Regions from separate parts of the Lysinibacillus sp. FSL M8-0216 genome, predicted to be linked through region 1. Evidence: riboswitches for the same ligand, from Rfam matches in the RefSeq annotation. Region 1 holds a riboswitch; each other region holds the start of a gene.

Region 1 (5,793 bases):
AATATTGAAGCACTCATTTTAGAGCTGAATCTCATCAAACTGCATGATCCAAAATACAATGTCATGTTAACAGATGATAAGACGTATCCATATTTAAAAATTACGAATGAAAAACATCCTCGTCTAATTACGACACGTAAAGTAAAAAAGGATAAGGCTAAATATTTTGGACCGTATCCCAATGCCTATGCGGCAAGTGAAACAAAGAAGCTGTTGGACCGTTTATATCCACTACGAAAATGTGTGCAGCTACCTTCAAAAGTTTGTTTGTATTATCATATGGGTCAATGTATAGCACCTTGTGTGAAACAAATTGATGGTCATGTTTACCAGGAAATGATTGAGGATATGACGAAGTTTCTTAACGGCGGTGTGGAGGCAGTCAAAAAGGAGCTTGAAATAAAAATGCTTGCGGCTGCCGAAAACTTAGAGTTTGAACGAGCTAAGGAGTTTCGTGATCAAATCGCCCATATTGATACAGTTATGCAGAAGCAAAAAATAGTATCAAGTGACACTACTAACCGTGATATCTTTGGCTATGCTGTGGAAAAAGGATGGATGTGTGTTCAGGTTTTCTTCGTTCGGCAAGGTAAACTGATCGAGCGAGATGTTTCTATTTTCCCGATCTATCAAGACGCAGAGGAAGAGTTCCTAACATTTGTGGGACGGTTTTATGAAAAACCAGAACATATTAAGCCAAAAGAAGTTTTTATTCCACAAGCAATTGATGGTGCCATTTTAACGGAATTGTTAGGTATCAAAGTTCTTACGCCAAAACGAGGTCAAAAAAAGGAGTTGGTAGATTTAGCGACGAAAAATGCTGAAATTGCAGTGTCCGCTAAATTCCAACTTATTGAACGACAGGAAGAACGTACTATTGGTGCATGCGAGGCACTTGGTGATGCAATGGGCATAACGACACCATTACGAATTGAAGCTTTTGATAATAGTCATATGCATGGAACAGACGCCGTATCTGCAATGGTTGTTTTTATTGATGGCAAACCCGCCAAAAAGGAATATCGCAAATATAAAACCCGTACAGCAGCCAAGCATGATGATTATGGTGCTATGCAAGAGGTAATCCGTCGACGCTATATTCGTGTTTTGAAGGAAGGTCTTCCATTACCAGATTTAGTGCTAATTGATGGTGGTAAAGGTCAAATGGAAGTTGCGCGTGAAGTATTAGAGGATGAATTAGGACTAGTTATACCTATTGCTGGTTTAGCAAAGGATGACAAGCATAATACATCCCAGCTATTGTTTGGTGATCCGCCAGAGGTCATTGCCTTAAAACGTACAAGTGACGGTTTTTATTTATTACAACGAATACAAGATGAAGTCCATCGTTTTGCGATTACCTTCTTGCGTCAACAGCATGAAAAGCATGCTATACAGTCTGTTCTGGATCAAATCGAAGGTGTCGGTCCAAAACGAAAACAGCAGTTACTGAAACACTTTGGTTCCGTGAAGAAAATACGGGAGGCTAGTGAGCTAGCTTTACAGGAAGCTGGGATGCCAGCTAATTTAGCAAATCATATTTATGCCTATTTTCAGCAGGAGACATTGTCAAAGGAATAGACATATGCTAAGGTTGTAAATAACATTATGATCCAATGTTATTAGCCCACTTGCTATATGAGGGCGGAAAAATTTAATATAATCACTTTTAAGGTGATGATAGAGGTGCAAGATTCAAAAGTAGCGCAAAAGAGGATGAACAAATCCTAAGACATTGCGTGAAAGGGGACCTTGCCGAAGTACAGCATTGTTGTTTCCGCTGTTGTACTGGTTTTGCATTTAAAAAATGTAAGACTGTCGATTCTAAACGTTTCGGAGAGCTATCACACATGCGCAAGTTTCGTTATTGTACATGTTATAGGCAGCTTTCACGTTTTGTGAAGGCTGCCTTTTTAGTTTTCTAGAGGCTGTTTTACACCTCATTTTAGGTGAATTACATGACTGGAAAGGAGAACAAAAGAAATGTCTAGAATAGTAATGAAATTTGGAGGGGCTGCTTTAGCATCGCCCGAACAAATTCAAGAGGCTGCACGAAAAGCAATTGCTGAAAGAGATAGAGGATTCGATGTGGTAGTAGTAGTTGGTGCGATGAGACAAACGATACAGGATGTGAAAATGAGCGTACTTCATTTCACGGATGATGTGTCAAAACGTGAATTAGATGCAGTTGTATCTTCATGCTCTCAGTTATCAAGCTCCGTATTTGCCATTGCAATACAAGAAGCTGGCTATAATGCGGTGTCACTAACAGGCTGGCAGGCTGGCATTTCCACGGATCATATGCATAGTCATGCAAGGATCAATCATATCGATGTTAGCCGTATTGATGAACATTTGCTGCAAGGACAAATCGTCGTTATTGCTGGAGATCAAGGCATTGACAATGACCAAAATATAACAACGCTTGGGAAAGGTGGAACCGAAACGACAGCCGTTGCACTTGCTGTTGCATTAGATGCTGATCGGACAGACATTTACACGAATGTTGATGGTGTGTATACAGCAGATCCACGCTTTGTTGTAAAGGCACAAAAACTACAGGAAATTTCCTATGATGAAATGTTAGAGATAGCACATTTAGGATCACACATCATTCATCCACGTGCAGTGGAGTTAGCTAAAAAGTTCCAAATGCCAGTGATCATACGCTCTAGTTTAGTGGAGTCAGTAGGTACTTTATTGAAGGAGGAAGTAGAGATGGAGAAAAATTTAGTAGTGCGTGGTGTTGCCTTTGAATCAGATGTTATTCGTTTAACAATTGGGTATGATGCTTATTCACATGCTTCATTAGCGGATATATTTTCAACTCTTGCTGAAAATCGCATCAACGTGGATATCATTGTTCAAGCAATCATTGATGGATTAAAACCAACTGTGTCCTTTTCGATTTTGAAAGAAGAATTTGCAGAAGCTTTACGTGTTTTAGAGGATAGTAAAGTATCACTTGGCTTTAGCTTTGCTGATTTCGAAATTGGATTGGCGAAAGTTTCGATAGTTGGCTCCGGTATGGTTTCGAATCCAGGTGTCGCTGCTCGCATGTTCGATCGTTTACGTCGTGAGAATATCCCTGTGAAGATGGTGAGCACCTCAGAAATTAAAGTGTCTGTTGTAGTACCACAGGATGAAATGATTCGTGCAGCAAATGCATTGCATGATGAATTTAATTTAGAGCAGGCTCTTTACATATAATAATAGAAGAAACAGCATTTTCTGTAATTGCCCGAAATAAAAGGAAGGATTGTCATCCCGTTTATTGAATGGGGAGACAATCCTTTTTTGTTACTCTGTTGGAATCGTATGCATAATTCGTTCCTTCACGTCCCATTTGACTGTAAACATAACGTAATGTTGCTTTTCACGTTTTTCATCATAACATTCTGTTAAATAGCCTTTAGCTAGCTGAATCTGTTCAGCTATAAATCCTGCTTCAAGTCTGAAGCTGCGTTGTTTGATTTGCAAGATTTCAGGGTCGTTTGTCAACTGGAAAATACGTCCGTCCTTCGATTCTTTCATTAGCTCTAATGTACCCCAACAGGCATCTGCGAAAAATGCGATTAGTTCGTCTTGACTTTTACATGGAAACTTGCGCGCAAGCTCTTTACCTGCCCAATAAAGGACATCATCCTCATGTTTACCGAGTATAGAAGATAGAATATGATCGCGAATGATCTCATAACCAAAGGATGAGATTGTAGGAGATGGAGTGTTTAACATTGTTATCCTTCTTTCTTAGAATTTTCTTATAATTTAGCGTTAATAAAGTAATGGTAGATTTTTCGAGAAAAAACGACGCATTATGCACTAGATTAGTTCTTTAATAAGCTCTATGAAAAACTCCGAGTTGCCTTGACGCTCGTAGCTCTTGAGAGTACAATAAACATGTCATAATATTGTACCATGATGAAATACACAGTCAATGAAGTATCATTTACAAAATGATGACTTCTTTTGTTGTGCTATTTTAAGTACTAAGGGGGGTAACAGTCTTGTCGAAAGATCGAGAGTTTTTATGGCGTCGCTTACATTCTCTACTTGGGATCATTCCAGTAGGTCTGTTTTTAACGATGCACCTGTTCATTAACTTTACAGCAACAGGCGGGGCAGATAGTTATAACGATGCTACCGCAGTAATGGAAAAGATTCCATTCCTTATCCTAGTTGAATGGATTGTCATCTATATTCCATTGATGTTCCATGCATTTTATGGAGTGTTCATTGCATTCACTGCTTCACCAAACACAGGACGTTTCAGCACATACCGTAACTGGATGTTCTCATTACAACGTTTCACTGGTGTATTCCTAGTGATTTTCATTGCATGGCATATTTTCCAAACTCGTATTCAAAAAGCACTTGGAACACACGTTGATTACGACATGATGGCGAATATTGTTGCTAATCCATTCATGCTTGGGTTCTACATTGTTGGTATTTTATCAGCAACTTTCCACTTATCTAACGGTTTATGGGCATTCCTAGTAAGCTGGGGTATTGTACAATCTCCTCAGTCTCAAAAGATTGCTACTTACGTAACAAACATCATTTTCGTAATTCTAAGTGTAGTTGGTGTGGCTGCTATTTTAGCTTTCGTATAATTCAATAGAGCTACGATAGAGCACATGCAATCATTGCAATTTTTTAAGAGGAGTGAGAAATAATCATGGCGAAAAGCAAAGTAATTGTTGTCGGCGGTGGTCTTGCCGGTCTGATGGCAACGATTAAAGCAGCTGAAGTTGGTACTGAAGTTGATTTATTCTCATTAGTTCCTGTAAAACGCTCACACTCTGTTTGTGCGCAGGGCGGAATTAATGGTGCAGTAAATACAAAAGGTGAAGGGGATTCTCCATGGATCCACTTTGATGATACAGTATATGGTGGGGACTTCTTAGCGAACCAACCACCAGTTAAGGGTATGTGTGATGCAGCACCTGGCATTATCCATTTAATGGACCGTATGGGTGTTATGTTCAACCGTACACCAGAAGGATTATTAGATTTCCGTCGTTTTGGCGGTACTTTAATGCACCGTACAGCTTTCTCTGGTGCAACAACTGGTCAACAATTACTATATGCGCTTGATGAGCAAGTTCGTTCTCATGAAGTAGCTGGTTTAGTAAATAAATATGAGCACTGGGAATTCCTTGGTGTTATTATCGATGAAGACGGCGTGTGCCGTGGTATCGTAGCGCAAGATATGCGTACAGAAGAAATTAAATCATTCCGTGCAGACGCTGTTATTATGGCGACTGGTGGCCCTGGTATTATTTTCGGTAAAACAACAAACTCTGTTATTAACACAGGTTCTGCTGCTTCTATCGTTTACCAACAAGGTGCTTCATATGCGAATGGTGAGTTCATCCAAATTCACCCTACAGCGATTCCTGGAGATGACAAAAACCGTCTAATGTCAGAATCAGCTCGTGGTGAAGGTGGTCGTATTTGGACTTATAAAGACGGTAAACCTTGGTACTTCTTAGAAGAAAAATACCCAGCTTACGGTAACTTAGTGCCACGTGATATTGCAACACGTGAAATTTTCGACGTTTGTGTAAACCAAAAACTTGGTATCAATGGCGAGAACATGGTATACCTAGATCTTTCTCATAAAGATCCACATGAGTTGGACGTTAAACTTGGTGGAATCATCGAAATCTACGAAAAATTCGTAGGAGATGACCCACGTAAATTACCTATGAAAATTTTCCCAGCAGTTCACTATTCAATGGGTGGATTATGGGTTGACTACAACCAAATGACTGAAATTCCTGGTCT
Region 2 (5,793 bases), 1.2 Mb from region 1:
ACGTTTCACAGGTCAAGACGCACAACGTGGTACTTTCTCACAACGTCACTTAGTGCTTCACGATAAAAACAATGGTAATGTCTTTACACCACTTCATCATATTTCTGGTGCAAGTGCATCCTTTTCAGTGCACAACTCACCACTGACTGAAGCAGGGGTAGTTGGCTTTGAATATGGTTATAACTTAGAAAACGGCCATGTATTAACAGTTTGGGAAGCACAATTTGGTGACTTCGCGAATATGGCACAGGTAATGTTTGATAACTTCATTTCAGGGGCACGCTCTAAATGGGGTCAAAAATCTGGCATGGTGATTCTATTACCACATGGTTATGAAGGCCAAGGTCCAGAGCACTCTTCAAGCCGTATGGAACGTTATTTACAAATGTCAGCAGAAAATAACTGGTTTGTAGCAAACTGTTCAAATGCAGGTAACTACTACCACTTATTGCGCCGTCAAGCAGCGTTATTAGGTACTGAAGGTGTACGTCCACTTGTGGTTGTATCACCAAAATCATTATTGCGTCACCCATTAGCAGCAGCTAATGCTGAGCAATTAGCAGATGGTTCATTCCAAGAAGTGATTGAACAACCTGGCTTAGGTACAAAAACAGAAGCTGTAGAGCGTATCGTATTAGGTACTGGTAAAGTGATGATCGATTTAGCAGATCGCGTGAAAGATGGAGAAGGTTTCGATCACGTACACATTGTTCGTGTAGAACAACTTTACCCATTCCCAAAAGAGCAAGTTGCTGGTATTATTGCTAAGTATCCTAATGCAAAAGAAATCGTATGGGTACAAGAAGAACCTAAAAACCAAGGCTCATGGAATTATGCACTAGAAACATTATATGAACTTGCAGAAGGTAAAAAGCTTCGCTATGTAGGTCGTCCTGCAATGAGCTCAACTTCTGAAGGGGATGCAGATTCTCATAAAGCAGCTCAATCATCACTTATTGAAGAAGCAGTTGCTGAGCCAGTAAAGGTTAAATAATAACATATAAATATTGATAGCTGGGCTACTTGCCCATAAGCAGTAGCCCTTTTATGTGCGTCATGCACGTTAATCAAAGGAGGAAATGAAAGTGGCTGAAATTAAAGTCCCTGAATTAGCAGAATCGATTACAGAAGGTAGTATCGCACAGTGGGTAAAAAAAGTGGGCGATCGCGTTGAAAAAGGTGAATTCATCGTTGAACTTGAAACAGATAAAGTAAACGCTGAAATCATTTCTGAAGAAGCAGGTGTATTAACACAAATTTTAGCTGAAGAAGGCGATACTGTACTAGTTGGTCAAGTTATTGCTATCGTAGAAGCAGGCGAAGGCGCAGCAGCTGCACCAGCAACGGCGGCTCCAGCTGAAGCAGCTCCAGCTCCAGCAGCGCCACAAGCGGCTCCTACAGCACCAGTTGCAGCAGCTCCTGTAGTAGAAGAAACTTCTGGTGAGCGTGTTATCGCATCTCCAGCGGCACGTCGACTTGCACGTGAAAAAGGCATCGACCTTGCAGCGGTATCTCCAGTAGATCCACAAGGCCGTGTTCGTGTACAAGATGTGTCAGCACATGGTACAGCACCAGCAGTACCAGCACCAGCACCAGTAGCAACTACAGGTGGCCCAGTTGTATTCACACCAGCTGCTAATTCTGACCGTGTAACAATTGAAAAAATGAGCCGTCGTCGTCAAACAATTGCAAAACGTTTATTAGAAGTTAAACAATCAACAGCAATGTTAACAACATTCAACGAAATTGACATGACAAACATCATGGCACTTCGTAAACGTAAACAAGAAGAGTTTGTTAAAGCAAACGACATCAAACTTGGTTTCATGTCATTCTTCACAAAAGCTGTTGTTGCAGCACTGAAAAAATACCCATACGTAAACGCTCAAATCGTTGGCGATGAATTACATTTAAATAACTTCTTTGATATCGGTATTGCAGTATCAACTGAAGAAGGTTTAGTAGTACCAGTTGTACGCGATGCAAACAGCAAAAACTTCGCAGAAATCGAAAAAGATATCGCTAGCTTAGCGACTAAAGCTCGTGAGAAAAAACTAGGCTTAAATGACATGGCTGGTGGATCATTCACAATCACAAACGGTGGTGTATTCGGTTCATTAATGTCAACACCAATTATGAACGGTACTCAAGCTGGTATTTTAGGTATGCACTCAATTGTTAACCGTCCAGTTGCAGTAAATGGTGAAGTTCAAATCCGTCCAATGATGTACGTAGCACTTTCTTATGATCACCGTATCATCGATGGAAAAGATTCTGTAGGATTCTTAAAAACAGTTAAAGAATTAATCGAAAATCCTGAAGATTTATTATTAAATTCATAAATCCTTTAAACCCTGTAAACTTTGTTTTACAGGGTTTTTTTCTTGGTTTTCTGTATCACTAAAGTCTTTAGTGATTTTGAAAATACGAAACTATTTTCTTAGTATAAAAACCATTGATAGTAAAAATTTGTGGTTTTCCGGCGGATATATTGACAAAAATACATAGATTAACAATGGATAGGTCAAGCATAATACCCTAATATTGTCATTAGTCAGAAAAATGCTAAAACTCTCTTGACGTACATACTAGTTTTATAGTAGTATCTAAATATCAATTAAATAAACAAACCTCACTAACCTATAACAGTGAGGTAGAGGCGCGGTATTTATTAGTTCATTGTTGAGTACAAGCAAACAAAGACGCAATGAAGAAGGAAATATCGCCGAAGTATAAAAGGAGCTCGTACTTTTATGCTGGGTCTGCAGTGAATAAGTGCAGGACTGTCCTAGTGAATTCAATTCCAGGTTTACTAGGTTGTGCTATCTCGGAAACATGGAATTATAGTGAGGATTTGGGCAACTGTCATAAAAGGTAAGACCTAAGTTCACAAAACTTAGGTCTTTTTTCGTACAGTTGTCTTATTTTTTTACAGAAAAGGGGAGTTTTTCATGAAAAGAAAATGGCTGTTAGTAATGATCTCTATCATGACGGCAATTGTGCTAGCTGCATGTGGCACTAGCGACAAAAAAGAAGGCAGTTCAGGAGAAGCTGGCGCAGATAAGGAAGACGGCGGCGGTGAATTCCGAATTGGAATGGAGGCTGGCTACCCACCATTCAACTGGACACAGCAAAATGATGCAAATGGTGCGGTGAAAATTGCAGATAATGCAGAATATGCAGGCGGCTATGATGTACAAATGGCGAAAAAAATCGCTGAAGGCTTAGGCAAAGAATTAGTAATCGTCAAATTGGAATGGGACGGCTTAGTACCAGCGCTACAATCAAATAAAATTGATGCAATTATCGCAGGCATGTCGCCAACAGAAGAACGTAAGAAAACAATTGATTTTACAGAAAACTACTATACTTCTGATTTTGTTATGGTTATTAAAAAAGGCAGCAAATATGAAGGGGTCAAATCCATTCAAGATTTCTCTGGAGCAAAAATTACATCACAACTTAATACATCCAACTACAATGTGATAGACCAAATCAAAGATGTTAATAAACAAACAGCAATGGAAAGCTTCCCAGCTATGCGTGTAGCTTTAGAGGCAGGCAAAATTGATGGCTATGTTGCAGAACGTCCAGAAGGTATTTCCGCAGCTGCTGCCAACGATAAATTCACATACGTAGCATTTGAAGAGGGCTTCGATACAGATCTTTCAAATACGTCAATTGCTGTAGGCTTACGTAAAGAAGATGCGAATCTTGATAAAATCAATGAAATTCTAAAAGGAATTTCTGAAGATGATCGCCAAGCGATTATGGAAGAAGCTATTTCTCAGCAACCAGCAGCACAATAAAAAAATGGCACGGACTATTGACTAGTCCGTGCACTATCATTTCATCATTATTAAAATGAGAACCTCTCTACATAATGATAATGTCCTAGCGAAATAAAACATAGACTAGTAGAAAGAGCTAGGGCACGAAAAAGATAGCAAGCAACATGACATTGTTAGGAGGAACATCATGAGTCTTGAATGGATACTTTCAATTATTGAAAACAACTGGCAAATGTTTTTACGAGGTGCGTATTATACGTTACTAATTTCGACTATAAGTACAATTATTGGTGCATTTATCGGATTTTTCATCGGAATTATGCATACGATTCCAGTTCGTAAAAAAGGTGTGAAATTTTATGGCTTAAAGCTTATTAATTTTATACTCACATGCTATGTTGAATTTTTCCGTGGTACACCAATGATTGTACAGGCTATGGTTGTCTACTATGGATTAGATATTGCATTTGGCATAGACATGCACTTTATTACAGCAGGGATTTTAGTCGTTTCTCTTAATACAGGTGCCTATATGGCAGAAATTGTTCGCGGTGGTATTGTATCAATTGATAATGGTCAATATGAGGCAGCATCGGCTATCGGTATGAATCACTTCCAGATCATGCTTCACGTAGTTTTACCACAAGTAGCGCGTAACGTACTACCTGCGACAGGCAACCAATTAATTATGAATATTAAAGATACAGCCGTATTAAACGTTATTGGAGTAACAGAATTATTCTTCCAAACAAAATCAATCTCCGGTAACAACTTCCGTTATTTTGAATCATTCTTTGTAGCTTGTATTCTTTACTTCATCATGACATTTACTGCATCACGTATTCTGCTATATGTTGAAAAACGATTAGATGGACCAGATGCTTATCAAAAAGAACAAAAAGAAGCAATTTAGGGGGACGCACAAATGGCAGTCATTAAAATTGAGCATTTAAGTAAATCATTTGGACGTAACCAAGTGTTAAAGGATGTTAATTTTCAAGTGGAAAAAGGGGAAGTCGTTTGTTTAATTGGTTCCTCTGGTTCTGGTAAATCCACTTTACTTCGTTGTATTAATTTATTAGAAACACCAAGTGGTGGGCAAATTATTTATCAAGGGGAGGACATCCTAGACGAAAAACACAATATCCAAGAATATCGAACACATCTAGGCATGGTATTCCAGCAATTCAATTTATTTAACAACCACAATGTTTTAAATAATTGTACAGTGGGTCAAATAAAAGTTTTAAAACGTTTGAAAAAGGAAGCGGAGGAAACAGCGCTTAAATATTTAAAAATCGTCGGGATGGATCAATATGTGAACGCAAAACCTCGACAGCTTTCAGGAGGGCAAAAACAACGCGTAGCCATTGCCCGAGCATTATCCATGAATCCAGAAGTGATGCTTTTTGATGAACCTACATCAGCACTAGACCCTGAGATGGTAGGGGAGGTACTCAAAGTCATGCGACAATTGGCGGATGCAGGCAATACGATGCTTATTGTGACGCATGAGATGGAATTTGCCAAAGAGGTAGCAGATCGCGTAGTCTTTATGGATAAAGGTGTAATTGTCGAAGAGGGCCCACCATCACAAGTATTAATAAACCCTCAACATGATCGAACGAAAGAGTTTTTAAAACGAACATTAAAGTAGTAGCAACAAATGAAAAAGTGAGTCCTAATAGAGGGACTCACTTACTTTCTAGAATTCCACTCTGCATAAAGGACAAAGCAGATTACAAATGCTATTGCAATAATAAAAAACCATTGCGGTACACCGCCAAAGCTCATCATAACACCTCAAATGTAAAATTATTTTGGATAGATTAGGTATTGTATTTCTTTTTTCTCCACAAAAGCCTAAAAATATTATAAAATAAGCATTAGACATTAGCTTTATGCTAGTAAAGAGAGGTAGAGAGAATATGTTACATTTAAAATGGAAAGATGCGCCAACATTACGAACAGTGACTTGCAAACATACCAATGCATCAAAATA
Region 3 (5,793 bases), 1.5 Mb from region 1:
GGGGACTTGTGAGAATTGCATAATGGAAAACATCCAACCAGCTTTATCAGGAGCCAATCCCTGCGCAATATAAATTTCAGGAATCCAAGCTGCTGTCGTATAAAATAATAAAGATTGTAAGCCCATTGCACCTGTTACTGCCCATGTAACAGGTGATTTCCAAAGGGGTTTACCTGTTTTTTTGGCCGTAGTAGCTGGTTCTGGCTTATTCAATTTCAATTGAGGTATCCAAATTAAAATCGTTAATACGACTAATATAAGCGCCACAGCCAATGCTCCCTGCCAACCTAGTGAAGAATTAGCTATTGGATAACTAATACCTGCTCCAAGTCCAGCCGTTAAGTTCATCGACATAGTAAAAAATGCCATTAGTAACCCTACATGGTATGGAAATTTTAATTTTAATAAACCTGGAATCAACACATTTCCAAATGATATGGCTACGCCAATGAGCACTGTGCCAAATACAAGTAACCCTGTTGTACCGAGGGAGCGTAGTACAATTCCTAAGGCCAATAAAATCGTGGATAAAAATAAGGTTAGCTCAAGCCCAAGTTTTCGTGCTACAACTGGTGCGAATGGTGATATAGTGGCAAAAGCAAGCAATGGAATAGTTGTCAAAAAACCGGCTAGAACATTGGAAATACCAAGATCGTCACGGATAAAGGATACAATTGGACCCACAACAGTTAGTGGCATTCGTAATGTAGACGCTATAAATATTATTCCAAAAACTAATAATAAGGTTGTTCCCTTCCAGCTAATTTTTCTATTCGTGTAGCTGGCGGAATGATCATGTAAAGTCAAAATTATTCCCCCCGTTATTACCATTCTAATTGAACTACTATAACACTTTATTACACTATTAAAAATAGTGGAAAATTCACAAAATACAAAACATTAATGGTTATATTGAAATGTCTTAGGTCTTATGTTAGTATAGTAAATATCATAAATTTAATAATTATATGCCTCATGTTTGTAATGAGGTAGAGGTCGCGATATTTATAAGTAAGCTTATTGAAATGACAAGCATTGAAGAGATTAGCTGAAAGGAAATATTGCCGAAGTGTGAGGGGACTTGAAAACCTCATGCTGGGGCTGTCTCCGAAAGGAACAGAACTGTCACGTTTGTACAACGTGTTGAGCTATCGTTTAGGAAAAACTGAGGATTAACTTAGCCATCACATTGTTCATGTGATGGCATTTTTTTGCCTCATAAATAGGAAGGAAGCTATATCGTGAGTGAAATAAAAGTAAATCAGCTCGGCCATAATGCACCGAAGCTGAAAAAAGAATTAAAAAGCCGTCATATCACAATGATTTCTTTAGGCGGTACAATTGGTACAGGGCTATTTTTAGCCAGTGGTGGTGCCATTGCACAAGCAGGACCGGGAGGCGCATTGCTTGCCTATGCCTTAATCGGTATTATGGTATATTTTTTAATGACAAGTTTAGGGGAAATGGCTGCCTATATGCCATCCTCGGGTTCTTTTAGTACGTATGCGACAAAATTTGTAGATCCCGCTCTAGGCTTTGCACTAGGCTGGAACTATTGGTATAACTGGGCAATTACGATTGCAGCCGAAATTGCGGCAGTGTCATTAATTATGAAATATTGGTTCCCAGATAGCTCATCAGCACTTTGGACAGTATTATTTATTGTAATTGTACTGACATTTAATTTATTGTCTGTAAAGAGCTATGGTGAAAGTGAATATTGGTTTGCGATGATTAAAGTGGCTACGGTCATTGTATTTATTATTATTAGCATATTAATGATTTTTGGTATTTTAGGTGGACAGGCACCTGTAGGTTTTACAAATTTCTTTATTAGTGATGGACCATTCCATGGTGGCTTCCTTGCTACATTTGGTATTTTCCTTGCAGCAGGATTTTCATTCCAAGGAACAGAGCTACTTGGGGTAACAGCAGGGGAAACAGATGATCCTGGAAAAAATATACCGAAGGCAGTAAAATCGGTGTTTTGGCGTATTATTTTATTTTATATTTTAGCTATTGCTGCTATAGGGATGTTAATTCCATTCACAGATGAACGCTTATTATCGGAGGATATCGCTGTATCTCCATTTACTCTCGTGTTTGATCGTTTAGGTATTGCTTTTGCTGCCTCCTTAATGAATGCCATTATTTTAACGGCTATGCTATCAGCAGGTAATTCTGGACTGTATGCATCTTCACGTATGCTATGGCAATTAGCAGTGGATGGTCATGCTCCTAAATTCTTTGCAAAGCTAAGTCGTCGAGGTATTCCGATTTATGCATTGATCGCAACATTAGCTGTAGGCTGTGTAGCGTTTTTAGCATCATTCTTTGGTGATGGGGTTGTTTATATCTGGCTATTAAATGCCTCTGGGATGTCAGGTTTTATTGCTTGGCTAGGTATTGCATTTAGTCATTATCGTTTCCGTCGTGCTTTCGAGGCACAGGGCTTAGATCCAAAGCTATTACCGTATAAAGCAAAGCTATACCCATTCGGTCCACTATTCGCCTTTACTATTTGTATGATTGTTGTAATTGGACAGAATTACACAGCGTTTATCGGAGGTACAATCGATTGGTATGGTATCCTTGTTTCCTATATTGGTATTCCACTGTTCCTATTGCTATGGCTAGGGTACAAAATTAAACATAAAACAAAAATGCTTCCTCTTAAAGATTGTGATTTAAAAGTGGAAAATTAAATAGAAGAGCTGTTCTATAAACCGCTGTATAATGGTTGATGGAACAGCTTTTTTTATATAGAGACCTTTAAAATTATTACTAAATTAATATCATATATATGGTAGTATACTATAGATATGGAAGTGTGATTTTTGACTTTCTAGTAGAGAGAGGTGCATGAAAATGCAAAAACATATTTTACTAGTGGAAGATGATGAGGCTATTCGCGAAATGGTAGCGAATTTTTTATTATTGGAAGGCTTCGAAGTCACCACTGCCAATAATGGTGAAGAGGCATTGCAATATTGTTTAAATCAAACCTTTGATTTAGTCATCCTAGATATTATGATTCCTAAGCTTAATGGATTAGAAGTTTTAAAAGTCATTCGAGAACAGGCAGCACTTCCTATCATCATTATGTCCGCAAAGGATAGTGATGTAGATAAAGCGCTTGGCTTGGGATTAGGGGCAGACGATTATATTGCTAAGCCATTTTCTATGCTGGAATTCTCTGCTCGCGTAAAGGCCGTTATTAGAAGAGCTACAAAATACGCTGGCCAAACAGATCACAAACAAGATGTAGTAGTCATAGGCGATTTAAAGATAGATATTGTTAATTTTTCAATAAATAAAAGTGGACAAGAAGTGAAGCTAACATCAAAGGAATTTGCCATCTTAAAGCTATTTGTAACAAACCGTAACCGAGTTTTTACCAAAGAGCAAATTTATCAGCTAATATGGAAAGATGCATATTACGGTGATGAAAATATTATTAATGTACATATTCGAAGGCTACGCGAAAAAATTGAAGATGATCCATCCACCCCCCAGTATATTAAGACGCTGTGGGGAATTGGCTATAAGTTTGAAGGATAACAAATATGATAATCATTCTATTAATCATAATTGTGGTGCTTATAGGAATAGTTATTTTTCAATGGAAAACAAAAAAAGAACAAAATCAGACGATCCAATATATGAATGAAAAACTCCAAGGCATTGTTCAAGAAAAAAGTAACGAAAAGATTTTGGTAACTACAAGCAACTCACAAATTCAACAGTTACTTATTTCGATAAACGCTTGGCTGGACCATCACCAAAAAGTTCAGGCGACACATCGCAAAATGGAAGATTCCATGAAAAAAATGCTGGCGAATATTTCACATGATTTAAAAACGCCCTTAACGGTTGTGTTAGGCTATATTGAAATGCTTCAGCTTCAAGGCTCAGCTAGTGAAGGGGAACGTCAAAGACTATTAGCGGGCGTACATGCTAAAACACTAGAAGTATTAAAAATTATCCATACATTTTTCGATCTTGCCAAATTAGAGGCAGGGGACACAGATTATCCAATCACTAAAATCAATGTCTGTGAAATTAGCCGTAAAAATATATTATCATTTTACGATATGGTCACGTCGATGGGACTGAATATTACTATTACAATCCCTGAAACACCTATGTATGCCCTTGGCAATGAAGAAGCGTTAGATAGGGTTCTCAACAATCTTTTATCCAATGCTCTTGCCTATGGGGCGGATGGTAATGTAATTGGCTTAACCGTAAGAAATGATGAAACGACTATTTATATAGATGTATGGGATTGTGGTAAAGGAATCGATGAATACCATATTGATAGTGTTTTTGAGAGAATGTACACGCTAGAGGACTCTCGCAATAAATCCTTCCAGGGGAGTGGCTTAGGTTTAACGATTACAAAGCGATTAGTGGAAATGATGGACGGTTCCATCCAGTTATCAAGTATCCCCTATAAAAAGACCATTTTTACCATTGCATTAAAACGAATGATGTATTGAAATCACAGCTTGTGGAGCTTTTATTGTGCTTTACAGGCTTTTCTTATGCTCTTAAGAAATTTGTAAGAATCCAGTAATAAATTAGAGAGTTTCATTTTTTATAATGATAATAGCCACATTTGAGGGAGAGATTGACATGACATACATTGTGAAAACAAACCAGCTTACGAAAGTGTACGAAGGAAAAGAAGTGGTTTCTGCTGTCAATATGAACGTGAAGAAGGGAGAGATTTATGGCTTTTTAGGCCCTAACGGAGCGGGTAAAACGACAGTTATGAAGATGCTAACGAATCTGACGAAGCCAACAAGTGGAGATGTTGAAATATTTGGTGAGAGGTTGACCGATCGATCGTATGAACTATTAAAAAGAATGGGAACGATTATTGAATATCCTATTTTCTATGAAAAATTAACGGCTAGAGAAACGTTAGAACTACATTGCGAATATATGGGCTATTACAATAAGCAGGAAATTGCTCATGTCCTTAACCTTGTAAAATTGACAAATACAGAGGAGAAGAGGGTAAAAGATTTCTCATTAGGGATGAAACAGAGACTAGGTATTGCACGCGCTATTATTACAAAGCCAGAGCTCCTTATTTTAGATGAGCCAATTAATGGACTAGACCCTATTGGGATTAAAGAATTGAGAGAGCTTTTCAAAATGCTCTGTACGGAGTATGGCATTACAATCATTATCTCTAGTCATATATTAGGGGAAATTGAACAATTGGCCGATACAATTGGTGTCATCAAGGAAGGTAGACTCATTACTGAAGTAACGATGGATACGATTAATCGTAATCAAGCCGACTATATTGAAGTGATCGTAAACGATGGCAAAAAAGCAGCCTTTATTTTAGAAAGTAAATTAAAAATGGCTAATTTCAAACTAATGGATGATAATTCTATACGAATTTATGATTTGACAGTATCTCAAAAAGTTCTAACAAAAACATTGATTGAACATGACATTGAAATAGAGGAGATTAGCAAGAAAACAAGCACATTAGAGGATTACTTCCTTAAGCTAATAAATGGAGGGATTGTTCATGCTTAATTTAATGCGTTTAGAAATGAAAAAATATCATTTAGGCTCCTATGTTAAAAGTGCTTTGTTTGCTAACTTTATTATTTTAGGATTTATGTTTATGATTTTATTTATTTCTAAAGTAGAAGGGGAAGTTGGTATTGAAAATTATGAAATGGCTTTAAGTGTCATTGATTCATTTGTCAGAGCGGTATTTATTATTTTTGCAGCTACATTAATAGCTAAGCTGATCATCGGAGA

What was found. Region 1 has a riboswitch for lysine ahead of MKX57_RS17700 (aspartate kinase). Riboswitches for the same ligand answer to the same signal wherever they lie in the genome.
Positions count from the first base shown of each region.
Region 2: another riboswitch for lysine. It lies ahead of MKX57_RS11535 (transporter substrate-binding domain-containing protein); the one in region 1 lies ahead of MKX57_RS17700 (aspartate kinase).
Region 3: another riboswitch for lysine. It lies ahead of MKX57_RS01295 (amino acid permease); the one in region 1 lies ahead of MKX57_RS17700 (aspartate kinase).

Region 1 is NZ_CP152007.1:3,570,772-3,576,564, reverse strand. Features, by position in the region: gene uvrC (excinuclease ABC subunit UvrC) at 1-1,581, shown strand, start outside; lysine riboswitch at 1,674-1,852, shown strand; gene MKX57_RS17700 (aspartate kinase) at 1,984-3,210, shown strand; gene MKX57_RS17695 (YslB family protein) at 3,301-3,735, opposite strand; gene MKX57_RS17690 (succinate dehydrogenase cytochrome b558 subunit) at 4,008-4,616, shown strand; gene sdhA (succinate dehydrogenase flavoprotein subunit) at 4,682-5,793, shown strand, end outside.
Region 2 is NZ_CP152007.1:2,347,927-2,353,719, forward strand. Features, by position in the region: gene MKX57_RS11525 (2-oxoglutarate dehydrogenase E1 component) at 1-994, shown strand, start outside; gene odhB (2-oxoglutarate dehydrogenase complex dihydrolipoyllysine-residue succinyltransferase) at 1,086-2,342, shown strand; lysine riboswitch at 2,647-2,833, shown strand; gene MKX57_RS11535 (transporter substrate-binding domain-containing protein) at 2,952-3,809, shown strand; gene MKX57_RS11540 (amino acid ABC transporter permease) at 3,979-4,704, shown strand; gene MKX57_RS11545 (amino acid ABC transporter ATP-binding protein) at 4,717-5,448, shown strand; gene MKX57_RS11550 (DUF6501 family protein) at 5,720-5,793, shown strand, end outside.
Region 3 is NZ_CP152007.1:265,007-270,799, forward strand. Features, by position in the region: gene MKX57_RS01290 (MFS transporter) at 1-831, opposite strand, end outside; lysine riboswitch at 983-1,159, shown strand; gene MKX57_RS01295 (amino acid permease) at 1,242-2,705, shown strand; gene MKX57_RS01300 (response regulator transcription factor) at 2,869-3,561, shown strand; gene MKX57_RS01305 (sensor histidine kinase) at 3,567-4,502, shown strand; gene MKX57_RS01310 (ABC transporter ATP-binding protein) at 4,639-5,562, shown strand; gene MKX57_RS01315 (ABC transporter permease) at 5,555-5,793, shown strand, end outside.